One region of the Pseudoduganella albidiflava genome, then DNA from elsewhere that is predicted to be linked to it. Evidence: riboswitches for the same ligand, from Rfam matches in the RefSeq annotation. Region 1 holds a riboswitch; the other holds the start of a gene.

Region 1 (8,718 bases):
AGCGACAGCTTGTGGGTGATCAGGTCGTCGATATTGAGCTTGCCATCCATGTACCAGTCGACGATCTTCGGCACGTCGGTACGGCCGCGCGCGCCGCCGAACGCGGAACCCTTCCATTCACGGCCGGTCACCAGCTGGAACGGACGGGTGCTGATTTCCTGGCCGGCCGCCGCCACGCCGATGATGATCGACTTGCCCCAGCCCTTGTGGCAGCACTCGAGCGCCTGGCGCATCAGGGTGGTGTTGCCGACGCACTCGAAGCTGTAGTCGGCGCCGCCGTCGGTCAATTGAATGATCGAGTCGACCACGTTTTCCACGTCGTTCGGGTTGATGAAGTGGGTCATGCCGAACTGGCGCGCCATCGCTTCGCGGCCCGGGTTGATGTCGACGCCGATGATCTTGTCCGCGCCGACCATTTTCGCGGCCTGGATCACGTTCAGGCCGATACCGCCCAGGCCGAACACGACCACGTTGGCGCCCGCTTCCACCTTGGCCGTGAACAGCACGGCGCCCACGCCGGTGGTGACACCGCAACCGATGTAGCAGACCTTGTCGAACGGCGCGTCTTCACGGATCTTCGCCAGCGCGATTTCCGGCACCACGATGTAGTTCGAGAAGGTGGAGGTGCCCATGTAGTGGAAGATGGGCTTGCCGTCGAGCGAGAAGCGGCTGGTGGCGTCCGGCATCAGGCCGCGGCCCTGGGTGGAGCGGATGGCCTGGCACAGGTTGGTTTTCTGCGACAGGCAGAACTTGCACTGCCGGCATTCCGGCGTGTACAGCGGGATGACGTGGTCATCCTTCTTCAGGCTTTTCACGCCGGGCCCGACGTCGACGACGACGCCAGCGCCCTCATGGCCCAGGATGGCCGGGAATATGCCTTCCGGATCGGCACCGGACAGCGTGTAGTAATCGGTATGGCAAATGCCGGTGGCCTTGATCTCGACGAGGACTTCGCCTTCCTTCGGCCCGCCCAGTTCGACTTCCTCGATCGTCAGCGGGGCGCCCGCCTTCCATGCCACTGCTGCCCTGGTTTTCATCGTTCGTTCCTGTGATGTGGAAAAAACCCCAATCATAGCAAACGAACCATTGGCGGGCGCTCAGCGTTGCACGGCGAGATCGAGGTGCAGCAGGCGGCAGACGGCTTGCCACAACTGGCGCGGCGAAGTCCATGGTTTCGGCAGGTAGGCATGGGCCTGGTGATGCAGGCTGGGTTGCCGCGCCGAGTACAGCAGCACCGGGATATGGCAGCCGCGCGCGCGCACCGCATCGACCAGCACCTGGCCGTCGCCATCCGGCAAGTCGGCGTCGACGATGACCAGGTCGAATTGCTCGTTCTCGAGCCGGGCCGCGGCGCTGTCCATCGTCGCCGCTCGGCTGACGCGGATTTCCGGCACCAGCAGCGTGGCCAGGATCAGGGCGGTGGTGTCGTCGGCATCCACGTGCAGCACGTGGGGAGCGGGGGCGAGCGGCTTGCAGGCCTCGAGGGCATCGGTCATGTTCATCGGTGTGTTCTCCGCGGATGAGGAATGCAGGAACCTGGAGCCATGCGCCGCCGGAGCGGGGTCGGTTGGTATCCGGGCTGCTGGTCGGCGGAGTTGGGCCGATGAAATCAAGAACGGCGGCGGTGGCGAGGCGGCCGTGGCAGGGATATGCACTGGCGTACCAGTGCACAAGACAGAGCTTAACGCAGGAAAGTGCGTTTTGGAAACAATTATTTCTTCAGTCGTGCATTGAAAGCCGCATGCAGGCTGTTCAACGTTTCCTCGGCGGCAAGCAACTGGTCCGCCACCTCGTTGACCTTGCGCCGGCTGGAGCGGGCATGGTCGCGCAGCACTTCGAAGGCGGTATTGCGATCGGTCTGGAACTTGCACATCAACAGCCCCACGGCGAGGCTGGTTTCACGGCCCGCCGCCAGCGCGGCATTCAGGTTCAACTCGGTGCGGCGCAGCTGGCGGATCTCGTCTGCCCGCGCCAGCCCCGCTTCGAAAGCCGGCATCAGCTGCTTTTCATCGACCGGCTTGACGAGGAAGCCGACCGCGCCGTAGGCGGCGGCCTGCTTGCCGACATCGGCATCGCCGCGGCCGGACAGGAACATGAACGGTACCGATGTTTCACGGTTCAGCTGCTTGGCCAATTCCAGGCCGGACATGCCGGGCATGTGGATATCGAGCAGCGCCATGTCCGGCTCGCGCTCGGCGACCAGGCGCAGCGCATGGTCGGCCGAATGGGCCTGCACGGTTTCATACCCGGCATTGCGCAGCACGACGCTGAGGAATTCGGCAAGGAGCTGGTCGTCGTCGACGATCAGGATCAGGCGTTTCGCGGCGGCTGGTGCAGGCATGTCAGGCAATCGGAGGAATGAACGTGGACCGATTATACGGGCGTTTATTTCATCGGCAAGGGTGATTCGCGGTTACACGATTCGTGCGATGGGCGGCTACCACACCGCCGCCTGGCGAGCCCCGATGGCCTCCGCCGGCCTGTCAGCGCCGCCCGAACAGTTGCCCGAACGCGACAGCCGCGGCCGCCACGTCCGGCGCGCCGTACACGCTGCTGATCGCCGCCACCATGTGAGCGCCGCGGGCCACCAGAGGCGCGGCGTTTTCCGGCGTCATGCCGCCGATGACCACGCAGGGCACGCGAACGGCGGCGCGCGCATCGTCGACGATCGATGGCGGCGTCGTCACCGCGTAGCGTTTCACGCGCGACGGATAGAAGCCGCCGAACGCCACGTAGCTGGCGCCGGCCCGTTCCGCATCGACCGCGAGCTGCAGGTCGCCGTAGCAGGAGGCGCCGACGATCTTTCCGGGCCCGACGCTGTCGCGCGCCTGCGCCACCGAGATGTCGGTGCCGCCCACGTGCACGCCGTCGGCATCGAGCTCCAGGGCCAGTTCCACGTGGTCGTTGACGATGAAGGGCACGCCATGGCGGCGGCACAGCGCCAGCAGCGCGGTGGCCTGCTCGCGCCGCAGTTCCGGGCCCGCCGTCTTGTGCCGGTATTGCAGCAGCGCCACGCCGGCGCCCAGCGCCGCCTCGGTGCGGGCCAGCAGCGCGGCGGTGTCGTCCCAGTCGGGCGTGACGAGATAAAGTCCCTGCATGAAAGTTCTCCTGTAATGGGTCCTGGGGACACCTAGCGCAACGGTATGCGCTGGCCGGCGGCGATCGCATACGACGCCTCCAGCGTACGGTGGGTATAGGCCTGGGCGCGGGCCAGTGCCTGCGCCACCGAGCAGCCCTGCGCCAGCAGCGCGGCCACGGCGGCGGCCAGCGTGCAGCCGCTGCCATGGAAGCCGCCGTCGAGCCGCGGCCAGTGCCAGTTCTGCTGCCTTGCCGGGCCCAGCCAGCGGTTGACGACGGTATCGCCGCCGCCATGGCCGCCCGTCACGAGCACGTGCTCGCAGCCGGCCTGCCGCAGGACCTGCGCATGCGCCAGCTCCGCCACGTCGCTCCCCGGCGGCGGAATATGCTGCTGGTGCGCCTTTGCCAGCGCGGCCGCCTCGGGGCCGTTCGGCGTGATCACGGTGGTCAGCGGCAGCAGCGGCGCCAGCGCGGCGATCGCGTTGCCCCGCCCCAGCCGGTCGCCATGGCCGCTGGCCAGTACCGGATCGAGCACCACCGGCAGTCCCGGGTGTTCTTCGCGCAAGCCGGCAATCACGCGGGCGATCGCCTGCGCATTCTCGGCGCTGCCGGGAATGCCGATCTTGACGGCGGCGATGGGAAAAGCGGCGGCCACCGCCAGCGCCTGGCGCATCACCACGTCGTGCTCGACCGGCAGCACTTCGTGGACCCGGTTGTTGTCCTGTACCGTCAGCGCCGTGATCACGGGCAGCGGATGGGCATCGAGCGCCGCCACGGCGCCGATGTCGGCCGCGATGCCGGCGCCGCCCGACGGATCGGCGCCGGCGAAGACCAGCACGCAGGGACGCTGGCTCATGGCCGCGCTTTCATGGCCGCTTTCATGGCCGCTTTCATGGCCGCTCCATCACGCCAGCCGGCCGGCCATCGGCGATGACGGCGACGCCGCGAACTTGCGCGGCATGCGGCCGGCCAGGTAAGCGTCGCGCCCCGCCTCCACCGCGAGCCGCATGGCGCGCGCCATCCGCACCGGGTCGCGCGCCGCCGCGATGGCCGTGTTCATCAGCACGCCGTCGCAACCCAGTTCCATCGCGATCGCCGCATCCGACGCGGTGCCCACGCCGGCGTCGACCAGCACCGGCACGCTGGCCTGCTCGATGATCAGCGACAGGTTCCACGGATTGAGGATGCCCATGCCGGAGCCGATCAGCGATGCCAGCGGCATCACGGCCACGCAGCCGATGTCTTCCAGCATGCGCGCCTGGATCGGATCGTCGCTGCAGTAGACCATCACGTCGAAGCCGTCCTTCACGAGCTCCCGGGCCGCCACCAGCGTCTCGGGCATGTTGGGGAACAGCGTTCTTTCGTCGCCCAGCACCTCGAGCTTGACGAGCTTGTGGCCATCGAGCAGCTCGCGCGCCAGTTGCAGCGTGTAGACGGCATCCTTGGCCGTGTAGCAGCCGGCCGTGTTGGGCAGGATGGTGAATTCCGAAGGCGGTACCACGTCCAGCAGGTTCGGCGCGTGCGGATCCTGGCCGATGTTGACGCGGCGGATCGCCACGGTGATGATTTCCGCGCCCGCCGCCAGGGTGGCGGCACGGGTCTGGTCGAGGTCGCGGTACTTGCCGCTGCCTACCAGCAGGCGCGAGCGGTATTGCCTGCCGGCGATGGTCAGCAGGTCTTCATCGTTCGTTTGCATTGTCTGTCTCCTTTGTTCATCCACCGCCGATGGCGCGGACGATATCCACACGGTCTTGCGCGCTCAGCGCCACGTCGGCCCAGCGCTGCCGCGGCACGACACTGCGGTTGACCGCCAGCGCCAGCGCCTGCCCTTCCAGTTCCAGCGCCGCCACCAGCTCCGCCAGCGTCTGCCCCGGCGGCAATGCACGGGGCGCACCGTTCAATACGATTTCCATTGTCGTGTCTTCGAAAGTTGCCTCAAACCGGGGTCAGACCCCGAATTTAAGAAATGTTTCCAGAAATCGGGGTCTGACCCCGGTTTGAGGAAATGTTTCGCTACGCCTTCTGGTACAGCTGGCTGCCCGTCTTCACGAACTCGATGGCTTTTTCCTGCATGCCGCTGGCGGCGTATTCGCGCACTTCCTGGGTGATCTTCATCGAGCAGAAGTGCGGGCCGCACATCGAGCAGAAGTGCGCCACCTTCGACGATTCCTTGGGCAGCGTTTCATCGTGGAACGAGCGGGCGCGGTCCGGGTCGAGGCCCAGGTTGAACTGGTCTTCCCAGCGGAATTCAAAGCGCGCCTTCGACAGCGCGTTGTCGCGGATCTGCGCGCCCGGGTGGCCCTTGGCCAGGTCGGCGGCATGGGCGGCGATCTTGTAGGTGATCATGCCTTCCTTGACGTCGTCCTTGTTCGGCAAGCCCAGGTGTTCCTTCGGCGTCACGTAGCACAGCATCGCGGTGCCGTACCAGCCGATCTGCGCGGCGCCGATGCCGGAGGTGATGTGGTCGTAGCCCGGGGCGATGTCGGTGGTGAGCGGGCCGAGCGTGTAGAACGGCGCCTCGCCGCATTGCTCCAGCTGCAAGTCCATGTTTTCCTTGATCAGCTGCATCGGCACGTGGCCGGGGCCTTCGATCATCACCTGCACGTCGTGCTTCCAGGCGATCTGCGTGAGTTCGCCCAGCGTCCGGAGTTCGCCCAGCTGGGCGTCGTCGTTGGCGTCGTAGATCGAGCCGGGGCGCAGGCCGTCGCCCAGGCTGAACGACACGTCGTACGCCTTCATGATCTGGCAGATGTCTTCGAAGTGCGTGTACAGGAAGTTTTCCTTGTGGTGCGCCAGGCACCATTTGGCCATGATCGAGCCGCCGCGCGAGACGATGCCGGTGAGCCGGTTCGCCGTCAGCGGCACATAGCGCAGCAGCACGCCGGCGTGGATCGTGAAGTAGTCGACGCCCTGCTCGGCCTGCTCGATCAGCGTGTCGCGGAAGATTTCCCACGTCAGGTCCTCGGCCTTGCCGTTGACCTTTTCCAGCGCCTGGTAGATCGGCACCGTACCGATCGGCACGGGGCTGTTGCGCACGATCCATTCGCGCGTTTCATGGATATGCTTGCCGGTGGACAGGTCCATCACCGTGTCGCCGCCCCAGCGGATCGCCCACGTCATCTTTTCCACTTCCTCGCCGATCGACGAGGTGACGGCGGAGTTGCCGATATTGGCATTGACCTTCACGAGGAAATTGCGGCCGATGATCATCGGCTCCAGTTCCGGGTGGTTGATGTTGGCGGGGATGATGGCGCGGCCGCGGGCGATTTCTTCGCGCACGAATTCGGCCGTGATTTCCTGCGGGATGGCGGCGCCGAACGACTCGCCGCGGTGCTGCCGGCCCAGCAGTTCCGCCATCCTCGTGCCCAGCGGCCCGGCTTCCCGCATCGCCGCGAGGTATTCGCGCCGGCGCATGTTCTCGCGGATCGCCACGTATTCCATCTCGGGCGTGACGATGCCGCGCCGCGCGTAGTGCATCTGCGTAACGCAGGCGCCGGCCTTGGCGCAGCGCGGCAGGCGGTGCAGGTTGAAGCGCAGCGCTTCCAGCGACGCGTCGGCCAGGCGGGCCTTGCCGTAGTCCGAGGTCGGGCCGGCAAGTTCTTCGGTATCGCCGCGGGCGGCGATCCAGTCCGCGCGCACCGGCGCCAGGCCGGCCCGGATGTCGATCGAGACGTCCGGATCCGTGTACGGGCCGGAAGTGTCGTACACCGTCACCGGCGGATTGACTTCATGGCCGAACGAGGCGGACGTGTCGGCCTGGCTGATTTCGCGCATCGGCACGCGGATGTCCGGCCGGCTGCCGGTCACGTAGATCTTGCGGGAATTGGGCAGCGGCGCGATGGCGGCGCTGTCGACTTCGGCCGTACTGGCCAGAAACTTCTGGTGGGCGTTCAAACAATGGCTCCTTTGGGCAGGAGCCAGCAAAGGAGATGAGGACGAGCGCACCCGGGCGGTTGGGTACAGATCCTTAAGCTTCCCTTCGCTGGCATTATCCAGATCAGGTTCGGAGGGTATTTCTCACCCGTGCACGGCTGTAACCGCGCGCAGGACCCCTAGCGTTTTGCCGCCTTCGATGAAGGCAGCGCCGCCATTATAGACACGAACCGTGCCTTTACTGCAAGCACCAGCGCCTATAATCGGTATCTCGACGAAAGGATAACGATGCACAAGTGGGTAGCCGCCGCGCTGGCGGCATCGATCACCGTGGGACTGGCGCCGGCCTTCGCGGCACCGGACGATGCCTCATCGCGCACGGCCACGCCAGCCGAACAGGAGTCGTTCTTCGACTGGTACGGCGCGCGCCACGCCGGCCGCGGCCTGCTGCGCCCGCAATTCAACGTGATCCGCGAAGAAGGAAAACGCGGCAAGCGCGGCAAGCGCCGCGTTACCGCCATCGTCGACGGCCCGGCGCAGCGCGCCGTGCTGCCGCTGTGCCGCCAGCCGCGCGGCGTGTATGAATACGATCCGCGTGCCAGCAAGGAGGCGCGCTGGAGCGAATCGGGCCCGCCGCAGACGCTGGTCTGGATCCACCACGCCCCGCAATGCGGCGCCCAGCCCGATACGCCGGTGCGGCTGTTCCAGCCACTGGCGGAGATGGATATCCTGATGCTGCTCCAGCAACATCCATCCATCCTGGGCAGCGCCCGCCTGCTCATGGCGGGCAACACGTCCTGCGCGCCATCGCGTTCGCGCGGCTACCGGCTCACTGGCCTCGACCGTGGCAAGGATGGCTTGCCCGTGCTGGTGTTCGCCAGCGACATCGCCGGCGAAGCCCGCGTCTCGGTGCGCCGCACGCGCAACGAGCTGCTGCCGTGGAGCGTGGCCTGTTCCGGCGCGCGCTAAGGGCTCGGATTCGCCACGAGTGTTGCCTATAGGATACATTTCCCTGTTCTTCCCCATCCTTCTCTGCTAAGCTTGCTTCCGACTTCCGACGGCCCCACCCCAGCCGTTACCGATGCCCACGGCATCGCCGACCCGTCTCCCAGCCAGTGCGACGCATCCGGATGCACTGCATCCATTGTCACGAGATCAACCAGAAAGCGAGCGAACATGCGGACCAACCTGCCCGTTACCGGCCATGAAGTCCTTCTCGAGGAAGGCAAGACCATCGTTTCCACGACGGACCTGCAAGGCAACATCACCTACGCGAATCCGTACTTCATCAGTATTTCCGGTTTCACCGAGGCAGAACTGATCGGCGCTCCGCAAAACATCCTGCGCCATCCGGACATGCCCGCGGAGGCGTTCGCCGATATGTGGCGTGCGATCCGCCGCGGCTACCCGTGGACCGGCATGGTCAAGAACCGCTGCAAGAGCGGCGACTTCTACTGGGTGCTGGCCAATGTCACGCCGGTGATCGAGAACGGCAAGCCGGTCGGCTACATGTCGGTGCGTACGCGGCCCAGCCGCGACATGGTCGCCGAGGCAAGCAAGGCCTATGCGGCCTTCAAGGATGGCAAGGCGCAGGGCCTGCGCATCAGCCGCGGCAAGGTGGTGGCGGACGGCCTGCTGCAGCGCCTGGGTGCCCGCCTGCGCCTGTCGCTGCCGGCCCGGCTGGCGATGGCCGGCGTGCTGCCGGCGGTGGTGCTGGCGGCCTGCGCGGCCAGCCTCTTTGGCAGCGACAGCACCGGCGGCAATGTG
Region 2 (8,718 bases), 3.2 Mb from region 1:
CTGGATGCGCTGCTGCCCGCCGTGGGCGATGTGCCGGCGCTGTACCGGAAGAGCAAGCTGGGCGACACGAAGACCCGCCTGGCATTGCTCGATGCCGATGCCGCCACGCTGGAACGGTCGGATGACCCGTTCATGCAGCTGGCCGTGAAGATGCACGCGTCCGCGCTGGCGCTGGAAGAGCGCTCGAAGGAATCGGAAGGCAACCTGGAGAAGGTGATTCCGCAATACATGAGCGCCGTGATCGCGTGGAAGAAGTCGCAGGGCAAGCCGGTGTACCCGGATGCCAACTCGACCTTGCGCGTCACCTACGGTACCGTGGATTCGTACTCGCCGAAGGATGGCATTACGAAAGGCCCGTTCACCACGGTGGAAGGCATCGTCGAGAAACACACCGGCAAGGACCCGTTCAACGCGCCGCAGCCGCTGCTGGACGCGGTGAAGGCGAAGCGCTACGGCCAGTTCAAGGACCCGGTGCTGGGCACCGTGCCGGTGAACTTCCTGTCCAGCGCCGACACCACCGGCGGCAACTCCGGTTCGGCGATCGTCAACAAGCGCGGCGAACTGATCGGGCTGAACTTCGATTCCACGTATGAATCGATCACCAAGGACTGGTACTTCGACACCGCCATCACGCGCGCGATCCACCTCGACGTGCGCTACATGCTGTGGGTGATGAAGGAGGTCGACGGTGCCGACAACCTGCTGAAGGAAATGACGATCAGGTATCCGAAGAACAATCCGCGCAAGTAAGCGCCGCGGCGCTCAGGGCAGGCCGCCATCCGCGAGGATGGCGGCTTTTTTCATGTGTCCAGCAGGCCCAGCGTGGCCTGGTCCGGCTTGCCGTCGTAGAACGCCGCCAGCGCGGTGGCGAAGCAGGCTTCGCCGGGAGCCGCGCTGGAAAACAGCGTCATCGACGAACGGAATTTCAGCGCATCGACGTGCCCCAGGATGACATCGGCCGGCGTGCCCGCATGGGCGTTGACGAGCAGGGTGCATTCGCGCAGCCTGGCGCCCAGTACCGGATGACCGAGATAGGCGCGCGCCTCGTCCAGCGAGGCGATGCCGTAGAACTGCGCGGTGTCCGAGCGGCCCAGTTCCTTCAGCTGCGGGAAGATGAACCACATCCAGTGGCTTGTCTTGCGGCCGGCACGCAGTTCGCGCACCACGTCGTGGTAGACGCGGTCCTGGGCGGTGGTGAAGCGGGCGAGGTCGAATGGCATGCGGTCCTCCGAAGGCGAGGATGCAGTCTACTCTTACTTACCGATGTGTTTCGCCAGGAAGGCTTCGAGACGGCGGTAGACCTCGACCTGGTTTTCGGTGTCGTAGAAGCCATGCCATTCGTAATCCACGTAGTACCAGTCGGGTGGGCTTCCTGCCCTGGCCAGTGCATCGCGCATGCGGAATGCGTGTTCCTTCGGTGCGATCGCGTCCTTGCCGCCGTGGATCAGCAGCACCGGTGCCTTGATGGTATCGGCGTGCAGTGCCGGCGAGATGCGGTCCAGTTCCTTGACGTCGTCGCCGACATAGCGGCGATAGATGCTGGCGCGGCTTTTCGAGCGCTTGGTCTGGTCATCCTCGAAGAACAGCTTGATGTCGTAGACGCCGGCGTAGCCGATCGCGCACTTGAACAGCCCTGGGTCCCGCGAAGCCAGCGTGAGGGCGGCATAGGCGCCGAAGCTGGCGCCGAAGACGCACATGCGCTTGTCATCGATACCGGCGTTGGCCACTGCCCACTGCACGCCGTCGACCAGGTCATCCATGATCCGGCCGCGCCACTGCCGGTAGCCCGCCGCCTTGAAGTTTTCACCACGGCCGCCGGACCCGCGGAAATTCACCTGCAGTACCGCATAGCCGCGGTTCGCGAGGAATTGCGCATCGGTGTCGAAATACCAGCTGTCGTAAGGGCCGTGCGGCCCGCCGTGCGGGATCAGCACCAGCGGCAACTTGCCGGCCGCCGGCTGGCGCGGCATGGTCAGGTAGCCGTGCAGTTGCAAGCCGTCGCGCGCCTTGAACGACACGGGCTTGCGTTCCGCCATCTGGTCCGGTTCCAGCGCTTCCATCGCCGCGAACAGCATGTCCGCGCTGCCGCGCTGGCGGTCGAACAGGTAATAGGTGCCGGGATCGCGGTCGCTCTGCACCACGAACAGGATCTTGCCACCATCTTCCGTGGCATCGATGAAACGCACCACGTCGCCGGGGAACTGGGCGGCAAGCTGTTTGTGCAGCGCGACGTCGGCATTGCTGTCCGGTTCGAGATAGCGCACCTGCGGCTTGCCGACGGCGCTGAAGGCGGCGATGGGCAGGTAGCGGCTGGTACCGAACATGGCGTTGTCGACCGATCCTTCCGCGTGCGATGCGACGACACGGCGCGTTCCGGTCGCAAGTTCCTCGCGCACCACGACTTGCGGGCCACCGCGCTCGGCATGCCATGCCATGAATTCGCGGTCGTCCCGGGAGAACGCGAATGGATCGAGCAGCGTGCCGGTTTTTTCCCGCGGCACCCGCGACCACGATTCACTGTCGCCGTCGCGCCGCAGCAGCGTGAAATGCGCTTCGTCGTCGTAGCCCTTGGCGAAGCGTGGCTGGCCATCGGTCTGCACGTTGAAATCGAAATTCTTGAAGGGCACGCGCGCGATCGAGCGGCGCTTGCCCTTCAGGGTGTCGACGTCGAGCAGTTCGCTGAAGTCGGTCTGCCACAGGTGGGATGAGAGGAAAACGCGGCCGTTCAGGCTGGCGGGGATATCGGCGATGGATGCCGAGCCATAGTCGTCGGTATAGGCACTGGAGCGGGCGGAATTTTCGAAACGCTCGTAGCCGTACAGGTATTCCTGCTTCTTGCCGTCGAAATCCATCGCCATCACTTCGCCGTACGACGTGGGGATTTCGCGCGACCCTTCCTCGCGGCCCTTGCGCACCACCAGCCTGGTATTGCTGACCCAGTGGTAGGCAAGGGGCACCTGGAACGCCGGCAGCCGCACCACGCTTTCGATCTTCAGGTCCGGCAGGCTGTAGAACGTCATGGTCGGTACTTCGCGCTTGCCGATCGGCATGCGCACCGTGACGGCCAGGTGCTTGCCGTCGGGGGACAGGCGGGGCTGGGAGAACTGTTCCTGCTTGACGAAGGACAAGATGGGGATCGGCGCGATGGTCTGGGCGATGGCGGGCAGGGCGAGCAGGGCAAACAGGGCGGGCAAGCCGGGCAAGAGGCGAAGGTGGCGGTGCATGAGGAGCGATCTGGAAATGGCTATTGTCCCGCAAGTTACACATGTTGACAATATGCAATAATTGGTGAGAATTCAGTCCGATCCGCGCGGGCAGCCATCCGCCGGCCTCGACCGGTCTGGCCCCGCGACCACCCCCATGGCATAATCCGCCGTCCTCCAGAGCGCTGCCTCATGAACGAAACCCTCAACCTCCTTGGCCTGTCCACCACGCCGCTCGAACTGCTGTCCTTTGTGCTGTCGATCGCCACCGTCTGGCTGAACATCCGCCAGAACCACTGGGCATGGCTGTTCGCGATCCTGTCTTCCGCGCTGTACGGCGTGGTGTTCTTCCAGGCGAAGCTGTATGGCGACATGGGCTTGCAGCTGGTGTTCATCACCGTCTCGGTGTGGGGCTGGTACCAGTGGCTGCACGGCGACGACACGCATGCGCGGCTGCCGGTCACGCAGCTGGCGTGGCGGGGCAGGGCGGTCGCGGCGCTGGGCTGGCTCGCGGGATTCGCCGCGCTGGCGTGGTTCCTGATGACGTTCACCGATACCGACGTGCCGTTCGCGGACGGCTTCCTCACGGCCGGCAGCCTGGTGGGCCAGTTGCTGCTGTCGCGGAAAAAACTGGAGAACTGGCACGTGTGGATCATCGTCGACGTGCTGTACGTGGCGCTTTACGTGCACAAGGGCCTGATGCTGACCGCGCTGCTGTACGGGCTCTTCGTGGCGATGGCGGCGATCGGCCTGCTGGCGTGGCGCAAGTCGATGCTGGCCGAACAGCGCGCCAGCGAAGCGATGGTGCTGCGATGAGGACGATGCGCATCGCGATCGTCGGCAGCGCTTCATCCGGCAAGACCACGCTGGCCCAGGCGCTGGCCGGGCACTATCGCGATGTGTGGGTGCCCGAATACCTGCGCGAGTTCGTCGAACAGCGCCAGCGCGTGCCGGTCGAAGCCGACCAGCTGCATATCGCCGAAACCCAGTCAGCGCGCGAAGACCTCGCCATGGTACGGGCCAGCCGCTTCCTGTTCTGCGACACCACGCCGCTGATGACGGCCGTGTACAGCCGCCACTACTTCGGCCGCATCGACCCGCGCCTGGCGGCGCTGGTGGCTGCGCGCGGCTACGACGTCACGTTCGTCTGCGCGCCGGACATGCCGTGGAAGCCGGACGGCCTGCAGCGCGAACCGGAAGACCAGAGCGCCGCCGTGAACGCGATCCTGTCGGAGGAACTGGCCGCCCGCGCGATCGCCCACGTGCGCATCAGCGGACCGCTGGCGCAGCGGCTGCGGCAGGTGGAAGAGGTGCTTGGCAGCGCCTGAGCCCTGGCGCGGGCTCAGGCGAGGGAGCCGTCAGAAGTCCAGCTGCGCCGATACCCGGAACGTGCGGCCCAGGCCGGGTATCAGGTAGCCGCCCAGGTCCGGCGTCACGTCGCGCCAGTAGAACTTGTCGAGCGCGTTGCGCACCTGCGCGCGCAGCATCAGCGGCATGCCGTTCACGCGCGTCACGTAGGAAATGCCCAGGTTCAGCAGGTGGTACTTCGGCACGAATACCCGGTTCTCTTCGTCGAACGCCTTCTTGCCGGCGAACTGCCAGTCGCCGTTCACCTTGAATGCCGGCGACAGGGCGTACTCGGCGAAGACGGTGGAGCGGATGGCCGGCACGTTGGTCACGCGCTTGCCGTCGTAGATGGCCTGGCCGGTGCCGCCCTGTTTTGTGCTCAAGGCGGCCAGCGAGACGCCGACCGTCAGCTCGCGCGTGGCCTTGCCCTGTGCCGAGAACTCGACGCCGCGGTGCTGCGCCTCGCCATTGCGCACGAAGGTATTGGTGGCATCGATGTATTCCAGGCCTTTCTCGATCTGGAACAGCGCGGCGGCATAGCTGATGCCGCCGACCAGCGCCTTGGCGCCGATCTCCACCTGCTTCGACGTCGACGGCGCCAGCGCGCGGTTTTCGTTGACCGTCTGCAGCGGCGCGATGCCGCCGTGCTGCAGGCCGCGCGCGTAGCTGGCATACAGCGCCACGTCGCTGCGCGGGCTGTAGACCAGCGACACGTTCGGCAGCCAGAAGTTGGCGCTGCTCGGCGCCACGCCGGCTTCGTCGCGCTTCAGTTTCACGTAGCGCGCGCCGGCATGCAGCGCCAGTTCGCCGGTGAGGTTCACGATGTCCTGCACGAACAGGGCGCGTTCGTTGTCCTTGCGCTGCACGGATGCGGGGCCGGTCGACAGGTCGCTGCGCGGCGGCACCACTACCGGATGGTAGATGTTGCTGGTGCCGGCGTATTCATAGACATCCTCGCCCCAGCTTTCCTTGTTGCCGTAGTAGGCGAAGCCGGTGGACAGCTCGTGCGACAGCGTGCCGGTGGCGAAGCGGCCCTGCAGCATGGCCTGCGCGGCCAGCGGCTTCTTCTGTTCGCCCAGGCTGCGGTAGTCGTACACGTCGTAGTCGCCATTGCCGCAGAAGCCCGGGTACAGTTCCTGGGCCGAGCAGCCGTACGGGAAGGCGGTGTAGTCGTCGCGCTTGAACACGTGGCGGTTCGCCTTCACTTCCAGTTTCCAGTCCGGCGCCAGCTGGTACTGGAAGCGCGCGCCGAAGTTCATGCTTTCGGTGGCCACCGGGTAGCTCCATGGCTGGTCGTTCAGCAGCGTGGCGGGATCCACCACCGGCAGCGAGACGTTATTGATCAGCTGGAAGCCGGGCGCCGACACCTGCGATTTCTTCTGGTAGTCGGCATCGACCTGCAGCAGGGCCTGCGGGGAAATCTGCCAGTCGAACGCGCCGGAAACGAAGCTGCGCCGGCCATCCGCGCCCTCCACGTAGGAGCGCAGCCGTTCGCCGGCCAGGTTGATGCGGTAGCCGAAGCGGCGGTCCTCGAAGCGGCCGCCCAGGTCGACGGTGCCCAGCAGGCTGCCCCGTTCGCTCACTTCGAACAGCACCGAGCGCAGCGTGGTGTTGGTGGGACGTTTCGTCACATAGTTCACCACGCCGCCCGGTGCCGCGATGCCTGCCGTGATACCGGCCAGGCCCTTCTGCACTTCGAAGCGCTCCTTGTTTTCCAACGGGATCTGGGTATCCGCCGAAATCGCCAGGCCATCCTTGCGGTAGCTGTTCGCATTGTCCAGCTTGAAGCCGCGGATCGAGAACTGTTCGGCGTAGCCGACCGCGTTGTAGGCGTCGCTGATGCTGGCATCGTAGCGCGCCGCGTCCGTGGTGGAGCGGATGTTCAGCGCCTGCATCTGCTCGCGCGTGATCACGCTGACGGAGGCGGGCGTCAGCAGCAGGGGCCGTTCCGAGAAGCCGGCGACGGAAGCGCTTTCCGCGGTCCCGCGCACCGCGGTGATGACGATTTCCGTCATCGCGGGTTCACTGGTGCCGGTCGTGCCCTGCTGGGCAAGTGCGGGGAAAGCCTGCGCGATGGCCAGCGCGGCGGCGGATACGGCGAAAGTGGTCTTGTTCATCGAGGTGCTGTTGTCGTTCTCGTTCGTTATCGAACCAGCGAGGAGCACACCCGGGAAGTGCTGCGACCGGCTCCGAGGGGGAGAGTGACGAGCACCGTACTGCGCTTTCCTTCGCTGGCATTATCCAGATCAGGTACGAAGGGTATCTCTCACCCGGATCATGCAAGCATGCCCAGGACCCCTAGCGAAGGCGGAAGCTTATCACATTTGAATGCAATGTCGTGCGCCATCCGTCCGGCGCCATTGTTATACTTGTGGAAACATGGACTCCGACCGACAATACCGGTTTTCCATGCCACGCCGACAGGAGGGCGCCATGACGCAGGAACATGTCGTTGAAAACCGCGAGAGCCTGGATGCCCAGGTCCTCGACATGCATCGCGCGCTGACGTCGCTGATCGACCGGCTGGGCGCGCTGGACATGGCGAACCAGCGTTGCGCGGCCTGCACCGACCCGGAACTGAAGCTCGTGCTGGCCAGCCAGCGCGACAGTGCCCGCAAGCACGTGGCCATGCTGATCGAGTGGGCGCGCCGGCGCGACCCGAAGCTGGACAAGGAATTGCGCGATGCGCTGTTCAAGGCCGGCCCGATCGCGGCCCAATACCGCTACGACGAGAACATGTAAGGCAGTCCACATAATGAGAATCGAATGAAGCAGCCGTACCACGAAGGAAGCTGGTTTGCCGTTCCGCTGATCAACGGCGGCTACGCGGCCGGGCTCGTTGCCCGCATGTCGCCCCAGGGGAAGATCATGCTGGCCTATCTGTTCGGACCGAAACGGGCCACCATGCCCACGCTGGCCGATGTGCAGGGCCTGAAGGCGGGCGACGCCGTCAAGGCGATCCGCACCGGCGACATGGCGCTGGCCAACGGCCGCTGGCCGGTGCTGGGCGAAGCCGGGCATTTCGAACGCAACGACTGGCCGGTGCCGGTGTTCATCCGCCGTTCGGACGCGCTGAAGCGCGCCTGGCAGGCCACCTATGCGGACGATCCCGCCAAGCCGGAACGCGAAGTATCGGTGCCGTATGAAACGGCGGGCCTGGAAAGCGATTCGCTGTACGGCTACGGCTCCACCGAGCTGCTGTTGACCAAGCTGCTCGAACAGGACCAGGACAGCGCCGGAACAGGGCCGGGACAGGGCTAGGACAGCTTCAAGACAGGGCTGGAACAGGGCTGGAACAAGAGGCTGGAACAAGAGGCTGGAACACGGCCTGGAAGGAGAGGGCGATGCACCAGGGAGGCTGCTTCTGCGGTGCCGTGCGCTACCTGGTCACGGCCGAACCGTTCAACAGCACGCTGTGCCACTGCACCATGTGCCGCCGCGCCAGCGGCGCGCCGTGCGTGGCATGGTTTTCAGTGCCCCGCGCCGGCCTGCAGTTCACGGCCGGCAGCCTGGCTTATTATGCGTCGAGCGCCGGCGTGCAGCGGGGCTTCTGTGCCGGTTGCGGCACCCAGGTCACGTTCGAGGATGCGCGCTGCCGGGGCGAACTCGATGTCACCACGGCCAGCCTGGACGACCCGGAGCTGGTGCCGCCCGGCGACCATACCTATATGCAGAGCCACCTGCGCTGGCTGCAGCTGGCCGATACCCTGCCACGCTACCTGCGCACGCGCGGCGAAAGCGTGCGCGACATCCCATAGTAAGGGCGCTCATCCGGGGTCCCGACCGGCGTTCGCCGCCAGCACCGGACAGGCCGCCGCGCGCGATACCAGCAGCGTGCGTTCGCGTTCGTTCTGCGTCAGTTCCGCGGCGCGCAGGAATTCGGCGCGCGCCTCGTCCAGCCGGCCCAGCTTGAACAGGAAGTCGCCGCGCACGCTGGGCAGCAGGTGGTAGTTGCGCAGCGCCGGTTCGTCGACCAGCGTGTCGGCTACTTCGAGGCCGGCGGCGGGGCCGAAGGCCATCGCCACCGCTACCGCCCGGTTCAGCTCCACCACCGGCGACGGCGCCAGCTGGGCCAGGCCGTCATACAGCGCGGCGATGCGTTCCCAGTCCGTGTCGGCCGCCTTGCGGGCACGCGCATGGCAGGCGGCGATCGCGGCCTGCAGCCCGT

Evidence for each region. Region 1 has a riboswitch for thiamine pyrophosphate ahead of thiC (phosphomethylpyrimidine synthase ThiC). Riboswitches for the same ligand answer to the same signal wherever they lie in the genome.
Region 2: it holds a riboswitch for thiamine pyrophosphate, as region 1 does, so the genes downstream of both, EYF70_RS06925 (TonB-dependent siderophore receptor) here and thiC (phosphomethylpyrimidine synthase ThiC) in region 1, are expected to answer to the same signal.

What each region holds. Positions count from the first base shown of each region.
Region 1 is NZ_CP036401.1:5,853,941-5,862,658, forward strand. It holds gene EYF70_RS24315 (S-(hydroxymethyl)glutathione dehydrogenase/class III alcohol dehydrogenase) at 1-1,037, opposite strand, end outside; gene EYF70_RS24320 (response regulator) at 1,098-1,502, opposite strand; gene EYF70_RS24325 (ANTAR domain-containing response regulator) at 1,712-2,341, opposite strand; gene thiE (thiamine phosphate synthase) at 2,484-3,098, opposite strand; gene thiD (bifunctional hydroxymethylpyrimidine kinase/phosphomethylpyrimidine kinase) at 3,131-3,934, opposite strand; gene EYF70_RS24340 (thiazole synthase) at 3,983-4,774, opposite strand; gene thiS (sulfur carrier protein ThiS) at 4,791-4,991, opposite strand; gene thiC (phosphomethylpyrimidine synthase ThiC) at 5,092-6,972, opposite strand; TPP riboswitch at 7,036-7,142, opposite strand; gene EYF70_RS24355 (hypothetical protein) at 7,240-7,920, shown strand; gene EYF70_RS24360 (methyl-accepting chemotaxis protein) at 8,128-8,718, shown strand, end outside.
Region 2 is NZ_CP036401.1:1,617,514-1,626,231, forward strand. It holds gene EYF70_RS06900 (S46 family peptidase) at 1-750, shown strand, start outside; gene EYF70_RS06905 (DUF1810 domain-containing protein) at 801-1,220, opposite strand; gene EYF70_RS06910 (alpha/beta hydrolase family protein) at 1,254-3,224, opposite strand; gene pnuC (nicotinamide riboside transporter PnuC) at 3,396-4,019, shown strand; gene EYF70_RS06920 (AAA family ATPase) at 4,016-4,531, shown strand; gene EYF70_RS06925 (TonB-dependent siderophore receptor) at 4,562-6,667, opposite strand; TPP riboswitch at 6,757-6,860, opposite strand; gene EYF70_RS06930 (ferritin family protein) at 6,984-7,292, shown strand; gene EYF70_RS06935 (Imm26 family immunity protein) at 7,317-7,811, shown strand; gene EYF70_RS06940 (GFA family protein) at 7,895-8,308, shown strand; gene EYF70_RS06945 (RNA polymerase sigma factor) at 8,318-8,718, opposite strand, start outside.